DNA from 3 places in the Holzapfeliella saturejae genome. Region 2 is predicted to be linked to each of the others. Evidence: predicted binding sites of a transcription regulator. Region 2 holds the regulator's gene; each other region holds the start of a gene.
What was found. Region 2 encodes NrdR, which represses ribonucleotide reductase genes. Its sites were predicted from a motif close to ACACNATATATNGTGT; they were not measured.

Region 1: the regulator NrdR is predicted to act here: its motif matches at 2,772-2,787, upstream of pnuC (nicotinamide riboside transporter PnuC).
Region 3: the regulator NrdR is predicted to act here: its motif matches at 3,806-3,821, upstream of nrdH (glutaredoxin-like protein NrdH).

What each region holds. Positions count from the first base shown of each region.
Region 1 is NZ_JAWMWG010000004.1:89,372-94,639, reverse strand. Features, by position in the region: gene R4Y45_RS06715 (ketoacyl-ACP synthase III) at 1-518, opposite strand, end outside; gene R4Y45_RS06710 (MarR family winged helix-turn-helix transcriptional regulator) at 526-996, opposite strand; gene fabZ (3-hydroxyacyl-ACP dehydratase FabZ) at 1,040-1,480, opposite strand; gene R4Y45_RS06700 (ketopantoate reductase family protein) at 1,682-2,641, opposite strand; gene pnuC (nicotinamide riboside transporter PnuC) at 2,810-3,556, shown strand; T-box leader at 3,588-3,838, shown strand; gene R4Y45_RS06690 (amino acid permease) at 3,890-5,268, shown strand, end outside; gene mmuM (homocysteine S-methyltransferase) at 5,259-5,268, shown strand, end outside.
Region 2 is NZ_JAWMWG010000001.1:1,060,204-1,065,471, forward strand. Features, by position in the region: gene dnaI (primosomal protein DnaI) at 1-47, opposite strand, end outside; gene R4Y45_RS05275 (DnaD domain protein) at 61-1,404, opposite strand; gene nrdR (transcriptional regulator NrdR) at 1,414-1,878, opposite strand; gene coaE (dephospho-CoA kinase) at 1,891-2,514, opposite strand; gene mutM (DNA-formamidopyrimidine glycosylase) at 2,504-3,340, opposite strand; gene polA (DNA polymerase I) at 3,359-5,268, opposite strand, start outside.
Region 3 is NZ_JAWMWG010000001.1:102,129-107,396, forward strand. Features, by position in the region: gene R4Y45_RS00415 (DUF2187 family protein) at 182-388, shown strand; gene R4Y45_RS00420 (hypothetical protein) at 422-1,036, opposite strand; gene brnQ (branched-chain amino acid transport system II carrier protein) at 1,155-2,471, opposite strand; gene R4Y45_RS00430 (hypothetical protein) at 2,491-3,459, opposite strand; gene nrdH (glutaredoxin-like protein NrdH) at 3,908-4,141, shown strand; gene nrdI (class Ib ribonucleoside-diphosphate reductase assembly flavoprotein NrdI) at 4,138-4,506, shown strand; gene nrdE (class 1b ribonucleoside-diphosphate reductase subunit alpha) at 4,496-5,268, shown strand, end outside.

The DNA.
Region 1 (5,268 bases), on a different contig from region 2:
CCAGTACCTTCATTTTTCGTAATTAAGGCACCACCAGCACCATCTCCAAAGAGAATGGCTGTTGAGCGATCATTGAAGTCAACTAGTTTACTTAAAACTTCACCACCAATTACAATAGCGGTTGAAATTTTGTCATCATTAAATAATGAATGTGCCATTTTCAATCCGTAGACAAAGCCTGAGCAGGCGGTATTGATATCAAACGCCATCGCGTTAGTAGCACCAAGTTCACCTTGAACCATAGACGCTACATTAGGTGTCATATAGTCAGGAGACATTGTTGCAACGATAATCAAGTCAATGTCTTCGGCATTGTATTGGCTGTTAGTAATCAAATTTTCAGCAACGCTTAAACATAAATCGCTTGTGGTTTGCTGATTTGAAATATGTCGTTGTTTGATGCCGGTTCGCTTTGAAATCCACTCATCTGAAGTTTCCATAAATGCCGTGAGGTCATTATTGGTGACAACATTTTCAGGGACAACGTGAGCGGTTTGTTCGATAGAAAAATTTTTCATGTCGGTTTTAAGTGAGCTCATCCAAAAAGTCTTGTAAGTTGACTAAAGCATGTTTGACAACCTTGAGCTCGTCAAGGCTGAAACCTGCTAAAAAACGGTCTACCATTTTTGAATGAAATGCATTGTGTGCACGATATAACACTCGACCGCGTTTGGTTAGAGTGATATCTGTTACACGTTGATCATGAGGGTTTTTGGTGCGATTAATGAGACCTTTTCGTTCAAGGTTTCGCAAGTTAATCGTCAAGGTTCCTCTTGATAGATGCATTTTTTTAGCAATCTGTGAAGCACTTTTGGGTTCATGCAAACTAATGGCGTGAACTAAGTGGACTTCTTTGACAGTAATATCGCTAAAAGAGCTCTTTTTTAACTCCTTTTCTTCGATTCTTAAAATATTGTCATAGACATTAGCTAAAGCTTCATTAATAAAATCATGTTCCGCTTTTTTGAACTTTGTTTCGTCATCATGAACTGACATACTTTTCTCCTCAGTTAAGTTATAAGCGCAACGTCTGTTTGATTTAATCGCGATTAGCTACGATAAAAGTAAGTTCGGCTTGGCAAGCTTTCTTACCATTAACTTCTGCGTAAGTTTCAACAATACCCATGTTGGCACGTTGCTTAATCATTTTGACGTGAAGTTTTAATACATCACCAGGTTCAACTACTTTTCTGAATTTGGCGTTTTTAATCGCACCCATGTAAGCAGTCTTGCCTTCGAATTCTTTAGATTTTAAAATTAAAATAGAAGCGGCTTGAGCAAGAGCTTCAATAATTAAAACTCCCGGCATAACAGGGTTTCCAGGGAAGTGTCCTTGGAAAAACTCTTCGTTGATTGTGACATTTTTAGTTGCCACGATTGATTCTCCGGGATTGATTTCATCAACGTAATCCATAAAAAGAATTGGATAGCGGTTGGGAATCATTTTCATAATTTCGCTTGCAGTTAAAACTGGCTCCATAATTTCCTCCTAATGTTCAGCAATTGTGTTACTTTTCTGAACTGGAATTCATGGTATATTATTTTTGTTTGAATATCAAACCTTTTTTTAAAATTGGCTAATTAAAATTTGAATTTCGATAAAACAAAAACCGCTATAAACCCTTTTATATAAAGGATTTAGCGGTTTTTATTTAGCGTGTAAAAAAGTTTGATATTCAAACTACTTTTGAGCTTGTTTAATACTTTCAGCTAAGTGAACTTCGTTCACAACAAAGCGGTGAACGGCACAATTGTATCCAACTTTGTCACCAAGTTTGACAATATAGCCATTAATGTAATCGACTTCTGTTGGACGATTTTTAGAAAGGTCTTGATACATAGAAGGGTGGTGATATTTGTAATCTACACAACCATCTAAAACACCTTGAATAGCTTCTTCTTTTGTTTGAGGTAGGTCAATATTGTTTCGTTTACAAGCTTCAAAGGCTTCATCCATCATTTGGGTAGTCATTTCTTTAGCCCCTTTGAAGTCACCGAATTGTCCCATTGGAATTTCAAACATCGTACAGATTGTATTAACAACGGAGTTGAACAATAGCTTGGTCATGGCCATACTCAAGTAATCTTCACTATAAATTGGGTGAAGTTTAGCACTTTCTAAATCAGCCATGATTTGTTTTTGGTTAGCATCAGGCTCGTTATCGCCATAAGTTGCAAGATGCATACTTTCTTTGCCTTCTTTACCCATGAAGTCAACAAACCCAGGTTCAGGCATTAGTGTTGCAATCATTGCTGTTCCACCCAGAACATGTTCATTTGGGAAGAATTGAACGATTTTGTCCATGTGGCCAATCCCATTCATAGCACTGACAACATATTGATTATCGTTGAACAATCCAGCTTTTTGACAACAGTCAAGTAAGTTTTGGAGTTCCATTTGTTTGGCAAAAACTAACCAAACATCTGGTTTTTGATCATACGTTTCAGGTGAGTAAATATTAACATCGATTAACTGTTCATTTTCGTGATCACGTTGAACACGAACGCCGCCTTGCTTTTTGACAGCTTCAATATTAGGTTCCCATGAATCAACAAAGTCAACAGTGACACCTGCATTTTCTTGTAACATAACACCATATCTAAAACCCATGGCTCCTGATCCCAAAACTGCATATCTCATAATCTGTACCTCCGAATATTATAAATTTATTAAATTTTAACATTTATTACATAAAAATCAAATGTTAAAATACTTGACTTTTTCAAAAAACACAACATATAGAAAAATATTGCGTTTTTTTGAATGACGTGTACAATATCTAGTGTTGATTTTTTATAGAGAAGGGGAATGAAATTGAATCAAGACGCATTACGTGTGTTAAAACCAAGCTGGTATATTCATCAAATGAAGGGGTGGACTAAGCGAAGTTACCAGTTGTTAACATTGGGGATAATTGTTGTAATTTTAACAACAATTACAAGTGATATTAATGCTATTTCAATTACAACGATGTTTGCGGGTATTTTGGGATACACCACAACACTTGCAATTACAAACGCCAAACCTGTTAATGGTATGTTTGGTTTAATCAGTGCGATTTTATATATTATTGTCGCAATTTCAGCTAAGAACTATGCTGATGTTGTTTTACAGGCAGCTTATATTATTTTATTAGACATTCCAGTTTTAGTTCTACCTAAGTGGTCTGAGAATGTACAAGCTCATATTCGAGGTCTTTCTGACTCAAAACCATTAAGAGACTGGGGGCTAACAGCTTTATTCTTTATTGTTGTGTTTGGATTACTTTATTTAATGGATACACAGTTGTTTATTAGTCCACGACCAGTACTTGATGCTTTTGCTGGAGCAGTTGGTATTACCGGTTCTATTTTGGCAACATTAAGATTTAGAGATCAATATTACTTTTGGATTTTCCAAGGTGTAATGAGTGTGATTTTATGGGGCACAACCGCTTTTCAAGGCGATGCTAACTTTACGTTACTATTTACATATACGCTTTACTTATTGAATGATGCGTTAGCTTTATTTGATAAAAATATTCCATGGTTCCATAAAAGTGTTGACAAAAGGTGAAAACCATGTAAACATTATAAAAAAATGAAATGATTAAGCGATGATGAGAAAAGTAATTCTCAACTTCATTTTAAAGAGAGTCTACAGTTGGTGAGAGTAGATATTTGAAGCAGAATGAAAATGGTCTTTGAGCTTTTGTGAGTAAAGTAATTGAGCTTACAACGGGTACGCCTGATATAGCGTGAAGGAATGTTAGTTCCGGATTGAGAGAGTTTAGCTGTGGATTTAATCACGGCTAAATTTAAAACAAAGGTGGTACCGCGAGAGACACTCGCCCTTTTTAGGGCGGGTGTCTTTTTTTATTTCATTAATTAAAAAGGAGGAGTCAATCACATGGCAAAAGAATCATTTACAAAACAAATGCAAAGTAAGCACCTGGTGACATTATCACTTGGAGGTGTTATTGGAACAGGTATTTTCATGAGTTCAGGTTATTTAATTCAATCAGCAGGTCCCATTGGAACCTTAGCTGCATATATTATTGGGGCAATTTTGGTATGTTTGGTGATGTTGTGTTTGGGAGAATTGTCCGTTCATAATCCAACAACAGGATCATTTCATACTTATGCTAGCAAGCATATTCATCCAGGTGTTGGTTTTGTCGTTGCTTGGTTATATTGGTTAACTTGGACTGTCTCATTAGGGTCGCAACTCATTACCTTAGCCATGATTGCAAATGGTTTTTATCAAAACATACCTGTTTGGATTTGGTGCATGATATTCATTGTCTTGTTAGCAGCATTGAATTTATCACAGGTCAAATGGTTTGCAGCTAGTGAGTTGGTAATGTCTATTATTAAAAGTTTAGCTTTACTGGTTTTTATTGTAATTGGACTAGCTTTAGTTTTTGGGGTTATTCAATCAGCAGGTCAAACACAACCCGTTTTATTATCAAACTTTACTAAAAATGGCTTACTACCTAATGGAATTTTGCCTGTGATTTCGGTAATTTTAGCTGCTAACTTTGCTTTTTCAGGAACGGAAATTATCGCAGTTGCTGCAGGTGAAACTAAAAACCCTCAAAAAGTTTTACCTGGTGCCATTTTAAAGACACTTGTTATTTTAGTCATCTTATTTATCGGTGCCATTTTTGTAATTGGAGCTTTACTGCCACAAGAGTCATCAGGGCTGACCACAAGTCCGTTTGTTGCAATTTTAAATAACGCGGGGTTTGCTTATGCAGGTAATTTAATGTCCGTGGTTTTATTTATTACCGTTCTTTCAGGTGCTAACTCAGGTGTTTATGCTGCATCCAGAATGATTTGGTCACTAGCTAATCAAGGCCCACTTCCTAAAAAGTTAGCTAGGTTAAATAAAAATGGCTTACCTATCTACGGGTTAACACTCACATTATTAGGCGGATTATTATCCTTGTTTTCTAGTATTTATGCACCTGGAACCGTTTATCTAGTGTTAACATCATTGTCAGGATTTGCGGTCGTTTCGGTTTGGTTATCTGTTGGGGTTGCACAATTACGATTTAGAAAGCAGTTTTTAAAAGAAGGGCACAAAACGTCAGACTTAAAATATAAAACTCCTTTCTACCCAATTGTACCGTGGGCAGTTATCATCTTATGTACCATTTCTCTGGTTGGGATTGGATTTGATCCAGAACAACAGCTATCTTTAATTGCCGGTGTATTATTCTCGGCCATCGTATTTGCTTATTATTATTTTATTATTCAAAAAAAGGAGACTAAACATGTCAAAAG
Region 2 (5,268 bases):
TTTTTCTTTTCAAGAATTTGATTAATAACACGTGAGATATTTTGCATGTAAACCCCTCCTTTAATCTGGATAATCGATTTCTTTTAATAAATTATCTAGTTGAGATAACTCTTTTTGCTCTGGCATTTGTGATTGGTTTTCTTTTTTAGACCAATCGGTCGCAATTTCTTTACGAGCTGGCTTAGACTGGTACTGCGTTTTTTTCGCTTTTTTGGGTGACTGACTTTCTCTTGCTTTTAGATAATTAACGACTTGCTCAGCATTAGTGATACCTTGTTGAAGCCAATCATTAGCTAAGTTATCCATTAAATTTTGCTTCAACGTTGGTTCATATCTTAATGCAATCCAAATCATCATGTTAATCATTTCATCTGATAAATGAATATTTTGGCTCAATCGGTAGAGAATTTGTTTTTCTCCAAAAGTTGAAAAACCACCCTTTTGGTTTTTGTAACGTTCTAAATACTGTAAAGGTGTAACTTTTTTTGCACTTGCAATCAGTTTTTTCTCTTCTACACTAAATGAATCTTGTGTTTGTGATGATTTAGACTGAACTTGTGGTTGTTTTGCCACATGAGCTGTTGAGTGGTAAGTATCAGCCAGCATATTTTCAATACGTTTGAAGTTTAAGGTTGCATCCCCAACATTCAACGTTTTAACAATGATATTGCCCAGCTCTTGTTCTGAAATACCATAAAAACGCATCATATCGTAAAAACGTTTTTGATGCTTCATTACCTCTCGTTCTGAAATGTGGTAAGCAGCTAAAAAGTCAGTCAAAAAGTCCCATTCGATTGTCGCAGCCTGTTTTTCATCTAGTTGTGATTGTTTATTCTTAGCTGGTGATTTGGTTTCATCAGCCATTTCTTTAACAACTGGTGAAGGCGACAACACCTGTTCTTCTCGCACATGAAAGATATCAAAAAAGCTACTTGAAATATCTTGTGGTTGATTAAAGATAACTGGTTTGGGTTGTGCATATTTTTCTTTTAACTTCTGATAACGAACTTCACCGATTTTTTCTAAAAGTAAACTAGATAACAAAAAGGTCTGAAAAAATTCTGAAACAGATAAAATTGGATTCAGTTCAAAGACAAAAAATAGACCCAAAACTTCGTTTGAATCTTGATAAGTTTTGAGTAGCGAAACGCCTTCTAATTTTTGTCTTGCTTGATCTATCTCACTTAGAGATAAGTCAGTTTGCTCTTGTACTTGTATTAATGTCTTGTATTGTGATCGAACAGGCATTTTGTCTGCCAATTGATTCAACGTTAAAAACAAACTGACGGCTTTAGCGCCAATTAAGGGTTGGTAGAGTAAGGTTAAAACTTCGATTTCATGTGCTGTTAATTGCTGCGGATACAGCGTATAAAATCGTTGTTTAGGATTATTAAATAACGTCATTAGATTGCGTTACTCGTCGCCTTCTTTGTTCATCATCTCTTCAAGTGTTGTCATAAATCCACTGACATCCTTAAATTGACGATAAACACTTGCAAAACGAATATAAGCTACATCGTCCAATTGTGACAACTCGCTCATCACTAATTCGCCGACTTTTTTAGAAGGCACTTCCATTTCACCACTGGTTCTAATGCCATTTTCTATTCTGTCGACAATTTTATTAAGCGCTTCACTCTTAATAGGTCTTTTTTCGGCAGCACGAATAAGACCAGCCATTATTTTATCTCGGTTAAAAGCTTCTCTAGTCCCGTCATTTTTAACAACTAAAAGCGGTGTTAATTCAATTCGCTCAAAAGTCGTAAATCTAAATTGACAGTTTTCGCATTCTCGACGTCTTCTAATTGCACGACCTTCATCACTAGGACGACTATCTATAACGCGCGAGGTTTTTTGATGACACATTGGACATTGCATGCAATCATTCTCCTAACGTTTATCTTGCGGCAACATGATTTGAGGATAATTGTCACTAAGATATTTTTCTATTTGTTTTTCAGTTTGTTTTTTTGTACCGCTGTTATTAATAATAATATCTGATAAAGTTCGCTTACGTTCAATGGACCACTGCGCTCGAATACGCTTTTGCGCTGATTTTTCAGACATATTATTACGCTTCATTAATCGGCTTAGCTGTGTTGCTTCATCAGTGTAGACCAACATCACTTGATCAAATTCAGTCCGATAATCCGACTCAAATAACAGTGGAATATCCGCAATAACCAGTTCATTTTCTGGCGTGTTAAAGTGTTCGACTTGTCTCATGATTTCTTGACGGATCAATTTACCATTAATTTGATTCAGCTGTTTAAGCTTCGTTGCATCTGAAAACACAATTGACCCTAGCTTTTTTCGATTAATCGTTTGATCAGAATTCAATACTTCCTCACCAAAAAAATCAACAATGTTATGCCAACCTTTTTTATGTGGTTCGATTAATGATTTAGCTACCTCGTCTGCATCTACAACTGGTATATTATAAGATTTAAATATCTTGGCAACTGTACTTTTTCCGGTTGCAATTGATCCTGTAAGTCCTATTTTATCCGTCATTTTTTACCACCTGACAATTTGGGCAAAATGATGTTCCTCTCCCATTTACTTTAATTTTTTCTATAGTAGTTTGACATCTTTCACAAGGCTTTCCTTGCTTGCCATAAACATGTAAGAAGTTCTGAAATTGACCTTCATTACCATTAGAATCATGATAACTTCTAATAGTTGTCCCATTTAACTCAATGGCTAACTTGATTTCTTCGTTAATAGCTTGATGCAAGCTTAAAACTTGGGCTTTTGTTAAATCTTGGGCTTTTGTTAAAGGATGAATATGACTTAACCACAAAACCTCATCGACATAAATATTGCCTAATCCACTGACAATAGATTGATCAAGTAACGTATTTTTGATGTTTTTCTTCTTTTTTTGAAGAGCTTGATAAAAATACGCTGATGTAAATTCAGCTTGATTAGGTTCATAACCTAAATATCGAATGCCAGTTTCAACCCGTTCTCGACCTGTTTCTACTAACTGTAGACGGCCAAACTTTCGTACATCATCATAACGCAATTGCGTACCATCTGTAAATAAAATACTGAGGTGTTCGTGTTTTTGAATCGGTGTTTGTGAAGAAACTAACCGATATTTACCTTCCATTCTCAAATGAGAAACAATCGTTAACTGGTGACTCAATCTGAGCAACAAATATTTTCCTATTCTATCTATCTTTTCAATAGTTTGACCTTGTAGCTGTGCTTTAAATTGGTCAACATCGCCTGAAACAATATTTGGATAAATCACGTCAACTGATTCGATTTTTTTCCCTTGAACTTGTGCTGTTAACGTTTTTCTGACGGTTTCAACTTCAGGTAATTCTGGCATCGGTTTTCTCCTTAATCTTTATTTAGCTTCGTACCATGATTTTCCATATGAACTATCAACCACCAATGGAACATCTAATTGAATGGCAGAAGTCATCACTTGAGGAACTAGTTTTTCAACAATAGCTAACTCATCTTGTGGCACTTCAAAAATTAGCTCATCGTGTACTTGTAGTAACATTTTAGTTCTTAAATGCTTCTCTTGCAAAGCTTTTTGCATATTAATCATCGCAATTTTAATGATATCAGCAGCAGTTCCTTGAATTGGAGAATTCATTGCTGTTCTTTCTGCAAAAGATCTTAAATGAAAGTTACGTGAATGAATATCAGGTAAATAACGACGACGATGCATCAGCGTTTCAACATAGCCATCAGATTTGGCTTGTTCGATTGTATCATCCATAAATTGTTTAACTTTTGGATACTGTGCAAAATATTGATCGATAAAAGCTTGTGCTTGTTTTCTTGGAATATCTAAATTTTTAGCTAATCCATAATCTGAAATCCCATAAACAATCCCAAAGTTAACAGCCTTAGCCTGTCGACGCATATTACTGTCCACTTCTTCAGGAGAAGATAAATTAAAAATTTTCATTGCTGTATGCGAATGAATATCATAGTCACTCTTAAATGCTTCTTGCATATTTTCATCTTCTGACATATGAGCTAACACACGTAATTCAACTTGAGAATAATCACTTGAAAAAATAACCGAATCTTCGTTAGAAGGTACAAAAGCATGTCTAATTTTACGCCCTTCTTCTAGTCTAATTGGAATATTTTGTAAGTTTGGATCAACTGATGACAACCGACCAGTTGCTGTTAGTGTTTGCAAGTAGCGTGTGTGGATTCTTTGGTCAGGATGTATCGTCTTAAGTAAGCCATTAACATAAGTTGACTGGATTTTAGCGACTTGACGATAGTCGAGAATATCACTCACGATTGGACTTTTCTTTTTCAAAGTTTCAAGAACATCAACCGACGTTGAATATCCTGTCTTGGTTTTTTTAACTGGTGGCAAGTTTAGCTTTTCAAATAAAATTTGGCCAAGTTGTTTAGGTGAATTAATATTAAATTCCTCACCAGCTTGTGCGTAGATTCTAGCTTCGATTTCTTGTAACTGCTGACTCAAAACAACAGACATTTCTTGCAATGTTGATGCTTGTGCTTTAATGCCAATGATTTCCATTTCAGCCAAAACAAAAGCTAGTGGCAACTCAATTTCATCAAACAACTGATCTTGATTATGGTCAGTTAATTGCGACATTAAGCCCGCTTTCATAGATTCGATAGTTCTCACTTTACGAGCTAAATGTTCAAATAGCATTTCATCTTCGGGCAAAGCCTTTTTAGCACCTTTTCCATAAACTTGAACATCACTCTTAGCATCAAAACAATTATAAGATTGTGCCAACTCTCCTAAATCATTTTGATTGTGGTCTGGATTTAACAAATACGAAACAAGCAACATATCAAAATCAACTGATTTCAATGTGATGCCTAATCTTCTTAGCCCCACAATGGTTCGTTTGACATCGAACACTCGTTTATTGATTGTTGTTGACTCTAATAACTTTTGAAGCTTAGGTGTTGTTAACAAATCAATAACTGAACTCACAAAATACTGCCCGTTAATGCTCAATGAAAAGCCGACAAAGTCTGCTTCGTGATAGTTCTGACCAAATAACTCCAGCTGAAATGCCACAAAACCATCTGTCACCTCAGGTAGTTGGTCAACATCGGCTTCGGTATTTAAAACTGTATAAGCAATTTCTTCTTGTGTATTTTGATTGAATTGACTGTCCAATACTTCCTTATCCAAAAATGATTTGAAGTTCATTTTTTGATAAAAAGCAACGAGTTGCTCAGAATTTTGGGCTTGTACTGCTGTGTCTGCTAAATCAAAATCAATGGGTGTATCTGTCTTAA
Region 3 (5,268 bases), 960 kb from region 2:
TAATTATAGTTTAAATTTAATGTTTGATTTCTTAATTGATGAATTCATTATATCTAATGAATGTTTCAATTATGTTACAGAGATAATCCGATAGTATTACAATTATTAATCATTGAAATTACAACTCAAGTTTATTATCTTATATAATATGTGTTAAAATTCATAAAAAGGATGGATGAATATGGATAAAGAAAAACTAGCCGTTGGCCAAACTGTTAAAGCAAAAGTTGAAGAAGACATGAAAAAACCTTTTTCAGGTACTATTGAAAAAATTTATGAAAATTCTGTTATGTTAACAATTACCGATAATGATAAAGAAGACGATAACAACGTTATGGAACTCAACAAAAAAATTATCGTCAACTTAAAAAATATCAAATTAAAATAAAAAAAAGCTAGCCGATTGGCTAGCTTTTTTATTTTAATAAATAACTTGAACATTAGCGTATAAGATACCTGCTGATGGAATTGCGTAGTTTGGCATTGCCACATCTAATTGACGTGGATTACTGTAAGCAAAACCACCAGTATCATTAACCGTACGATACCAAACAGTACCATCAGATAACGTGATTTTTAGCTTAGTTCCTTTTGGAAATACTGATAAGTTAGCAGCAACACCGCTGTAACCCATATTTGAGCCTAAAACTTTTGGATCGTAAAAACTCAATTTAAAGGTTCCTTGATTTGAAGTTTGTTCAGCAGCTTGAGAAACGGCTGCCGCATTTTGTGTATAACGGCTATTAATCCATTGATTTGCACCTAAATCATACCATAGGTTACCACTAGTATCTGTTGCCGTATTTAGGACTTTCCATGTTGTCCCATGACTTAAATATTGTCCAGTTAGTGACCCTTCAATATAGCCGTTCCAGACAGCAATACCATATCCGGGTACATAATTGATAGCAACATTTTCACCCTTTGTTGCAGCTTGGACTTCATTTGATTGTGTTGGTTTTGCGATAATAACCATTAAAGCTGCAATCAAGCTTATAAAAATTGTTTTAATTGTTTTATTGTTTAAATTTTTCAAGGAAATTCCTCCGAAATAATTGTTTTTTGTTTTTAAATAACAGAAACCATTGTAACGAATGAATGTAACAAACAGGTTACAAAACCCCCTTTAAACAATTACAATTATGTAACAATCGCTAACTTTTCGATTTTTTAAGGTAAATAAACGCAAAGATATAACCTAAAACACTTGGCATTAACCAACCGAATCCCTCTGATCCTAGTGGAATATATTGATTAATTAAGCCAAATGGACTACTTGGAGTTGCCAAAGCCAAAACATTACAAATGATTGGCAATATCGCAAAGGTAATGGCAAATCGATAATACAATGCATGATTGCCAAATTTTTGAGACGCAAACATAATTAATATTAAAATAAAGACAATTGGATAAACAAAGTTCAATAAATAAGTGGAATACATCAAAATAAAGTTCAACCCGCACATTGCAATGATAAAAGAAACAACCGCACTAATCTGATTAAAATAACGAGAATTAACACGCGGATAAATTTCACTCAACCCTTGTTCAAAAGAAGACATTAACCCAATTGCCGTCTTCAAAGTTGCGGAAATAACGATAACCATTAGCAAAATACCGCCGGCATCACCTAAGTAATGCTGCACTACTTTGACTAAAATCTGACTACCGTTAGTCATTGGTAACATGATTCCCGAACTCGTTGCACCCAAATAAACTAAGCCAAAGTAAACGCCAGCAATCAAAACAACTGCCACAAAACTGCTCTTTAAACTTTCGATAGCCAACTGTTTTGAATCTGTAACACCTAGATTTTGATAGGCTTTAACAATAATAAAACCAAAAATAACAGAAACTAGCGCATCTATTGTATTATAACCATCTAAAAAACCTTGAAGTATAGGATTTGTTGCATAAACCATACTAAGTGGTTGAACTGGATTCCCCATTTTAAAAATAAAAACCAAACCAAAAACAATAGCTAATGTCACCAGTAGTAAAGGTGTAAATATTTTACCAATAATCGTTACAATATTATGATTTTCTTGACTCAAGTAATAGACGATTGCAAAGTAAATCGCTGTATAAAGTGCCATCACCACAACATAATAATTTTGTGGTATAAAACTTCCAAGCCCCATTTCAAACGACACACTTGCTAGTCTAGGTAGTAAAATTAAAGGTCCTATAACCAAATAAAGCAATGTGCCAAATAATTTGCCCAGAATTGGCGAGAATTTTGTTAATATCTTTTTAAATTGATAAGTTTGACTAAGACATAGGCTTGCAATTCCCAGCAAGATAAACCCACAATCCGACAAAATAAAGCCAAAGAAGGCTTTTAGATAGTTGGATTGGGCTTGTTGGCCTAAAAAAACAGGGAATATTAGATTCCCTGCTCCAAAAAAAAGACCAAAAGTCATTAAACCAATCAGCAACGTTTGCTTAATTGTTATTTTTTTTGTATTCATTTGTTTACCTCTAAAAATTTTATTGAATAATTGGCAACTTATCACCTGCATAAAAAACAGACGTAATAAAATGACCGTATAATGGCATGACAATTTTAATTTGTTGATCTTTTTCAGTTAAGTCACCGACTTGACTAATTGTTAAAGTTTGACTGAAGTCTGTATGATTTTCAATTTTTTGTGATTGAATTGCCACTTTAAATTGCTGAGTAATGTCATCGTTATTTTGGTTATATACTTTAAAGTCTAGCGCTTCAATCGTTTCACTAGATGTGTTGAACTGATAAGTAAATGGCTTATCTTTTGAAATCTCTGAACGATTAAGGACAACATTTTTATGCTTCGTTAACTGACTATCTTGCAATGCTTTTTTTGAAGCCATCATATACTGGGGATTATCAAACCGATAACTGATGGTTTTTCCTGCATTTTTCTTTAAAAATTCAGAGTCATTGATTAACTGATCCTTATCAAAATTAGTTCCGGTTAGAACACGAACTAATCCTTGATTACGGTAATCCCAGTCTGTGTTGAAGTTAGTCCCATTATAGGTTAACTTTTGACCATCTGAATCTTCAAAGACTAAAGTCGCGTCATCTGAAAATGAATCAATATAAAGTGGTGTTTTAATTTCTAAAATGTGCCCTGCTGAAATATCTGAAGGAATCGTCAACTGACCTGCACTATGTTGGTACAGCATGCCACCTTCTTGTGAAGTATAAGCCATTTGATCAGTATGACTTTTAGATTTATCAAAATATAAATCGGGCTGCAAGGCATCTCTCCCCAATTTAGTTAAATGATACGTTAAATTTTCTCCCGACTTCAAACTGTCAGTCGTTTTTGCTTTTTGGTACATGTCACTAACAACAGCTTTTTTTTGGTTAGCAGCGACATAACGTGCACCTTTGTAAGCACCAAACATTGCTACCAAAACAATCACTAGTAAAGATGCCGCCTTCAAAACTGACACCAAGAATTTTTTCATATATTATAAACTCCCTCAATTTAGCACTCATTTAGAATTATAAAATAGATAGCAAACTAAAGTCTAGCTATTCTCAACTTTTGCTCTCGTTTATTTAGCAGATATTCTTAGCTCACCATAAATCTGTTGACATTTACCAAAATTTTTACTTAAATTTATTATTGTGGCTTAACGTAAAAGTCATTATTTTACAGATGCAATTAATTAAAAAAATTATCTAAACTCTACAAAGATGTTGGGATTACGATTTCTTATCTGTCAACCTTTTTTTATTCAATTTATCGCTTGACTTTAAGTCGTAATCATCGCACAATCTACATCATGAGGTATTGAGTTACCTTGATCCCCACAAGATATTGTGGGGTATTTAATTTTCAAAATACACTTTCAAATGGCCATTATCGTCGCATTTAATGGGCATTTAATAATTTCTAGGGGGATTTTTATCATGACAGAATCAATCATGTACACTAAAAACAACTGCATGCAGTGCAAAATGATGAAACGTTTGCTTGCTCAAAAAGGTATCAAATTTAAAGAAGTTAATGTTGATGAAGATGCAAAGGCTTTAGAAGAACTAAAAGCCCAAGGTTACCGTAGCGTACCTGTTTTCTTCTCACCTGATCAAGATCCTATTGTTGGTTTTGCACCTAACAAAGTGAAAGACTTGGTTTTATCATGAAATTAGCTTTTTACACATTAACTGGTCAAACCAGAAGATTTATGAAGAAGTTAGATTTACCTTCTTATGAAATTAGTGATGAAGATCCATTTCATGAGATGAATGAACCGTTTATCTTGATTGTGCCGTCATATGAATTAGAACTTGTTGAAAGTATTCTTGAGTTCTTGGATTATGGCTCCAATGCTGAAAATTTAGTAGGTGTTGCTGGTGGTGGTAACAAGAACTTTAACCATCTTTACCTTCACACTGCTAAGAAAATTTCAGAACACTATGACGTTCCTATTATTTTTGATTTTGAATTTAATGGCACCAACAAAGATGTCGAAGAATTCAAGAAAGTTGTGAAAGAATATGAGTCTTAAAGATTTAAATATCAGTGACATTTCTTACTTTGTTTTAAACAACGAGGTAAACCGTCCTGTTGATAATCAAATCCCACTTAATAAAGATAAAGAAGCCTTGAAGGCTTTCTTCCACGAAAATGTAATTCCTAATGTTAAACAATTTAATAACTTAAAAGAAAAATTAGACTTTTTAATTGAACATGACTACATTGAAGCTGAATTTCTAGAACAATACTCTCAAGATTTTCTAGAAAACTTGCATAAGAGAATGGAAGATGCAAACTTCCGTTTCAAATCATTTATGGCAGCTTACAAGTTTTATAATCAATATGCTTTAAAAACTAACGATGGTGCTTATTATCTTGAGACCTTCATCGATAGGGTCTTTTTTAATGCCCTTTATTACGCAAATGGCGATGAAAAACTTGCAGAAGCTTTAGCTGATGAAATGGTTAGTCAACGCTACCAACCTGCGACACCTAGCTTTTTAAATGCTGGTAAAAAACGTCGTGGGGAATTTGTTTCTTGTTTCCTAATCCAAATGACTGATGATATGAACAGTATTGGGCGTGGAATTAACTCAGCACTTCAATTATCACGAATTGGTGGTGGGGTTGGGATTGCGCTATCAAACTTGCGTGAATCTGGTGCCCCAATCAAAGGAATCGAAGGTGCTTCTAGTGGTGTTATTCCCGTTATGAAGTTACTTGAAGATTCATTTTCATACTCAAATCAATTGGGCCAACGCCAAGGTGCTGGTGCTGTTTACTTAAACGTTTT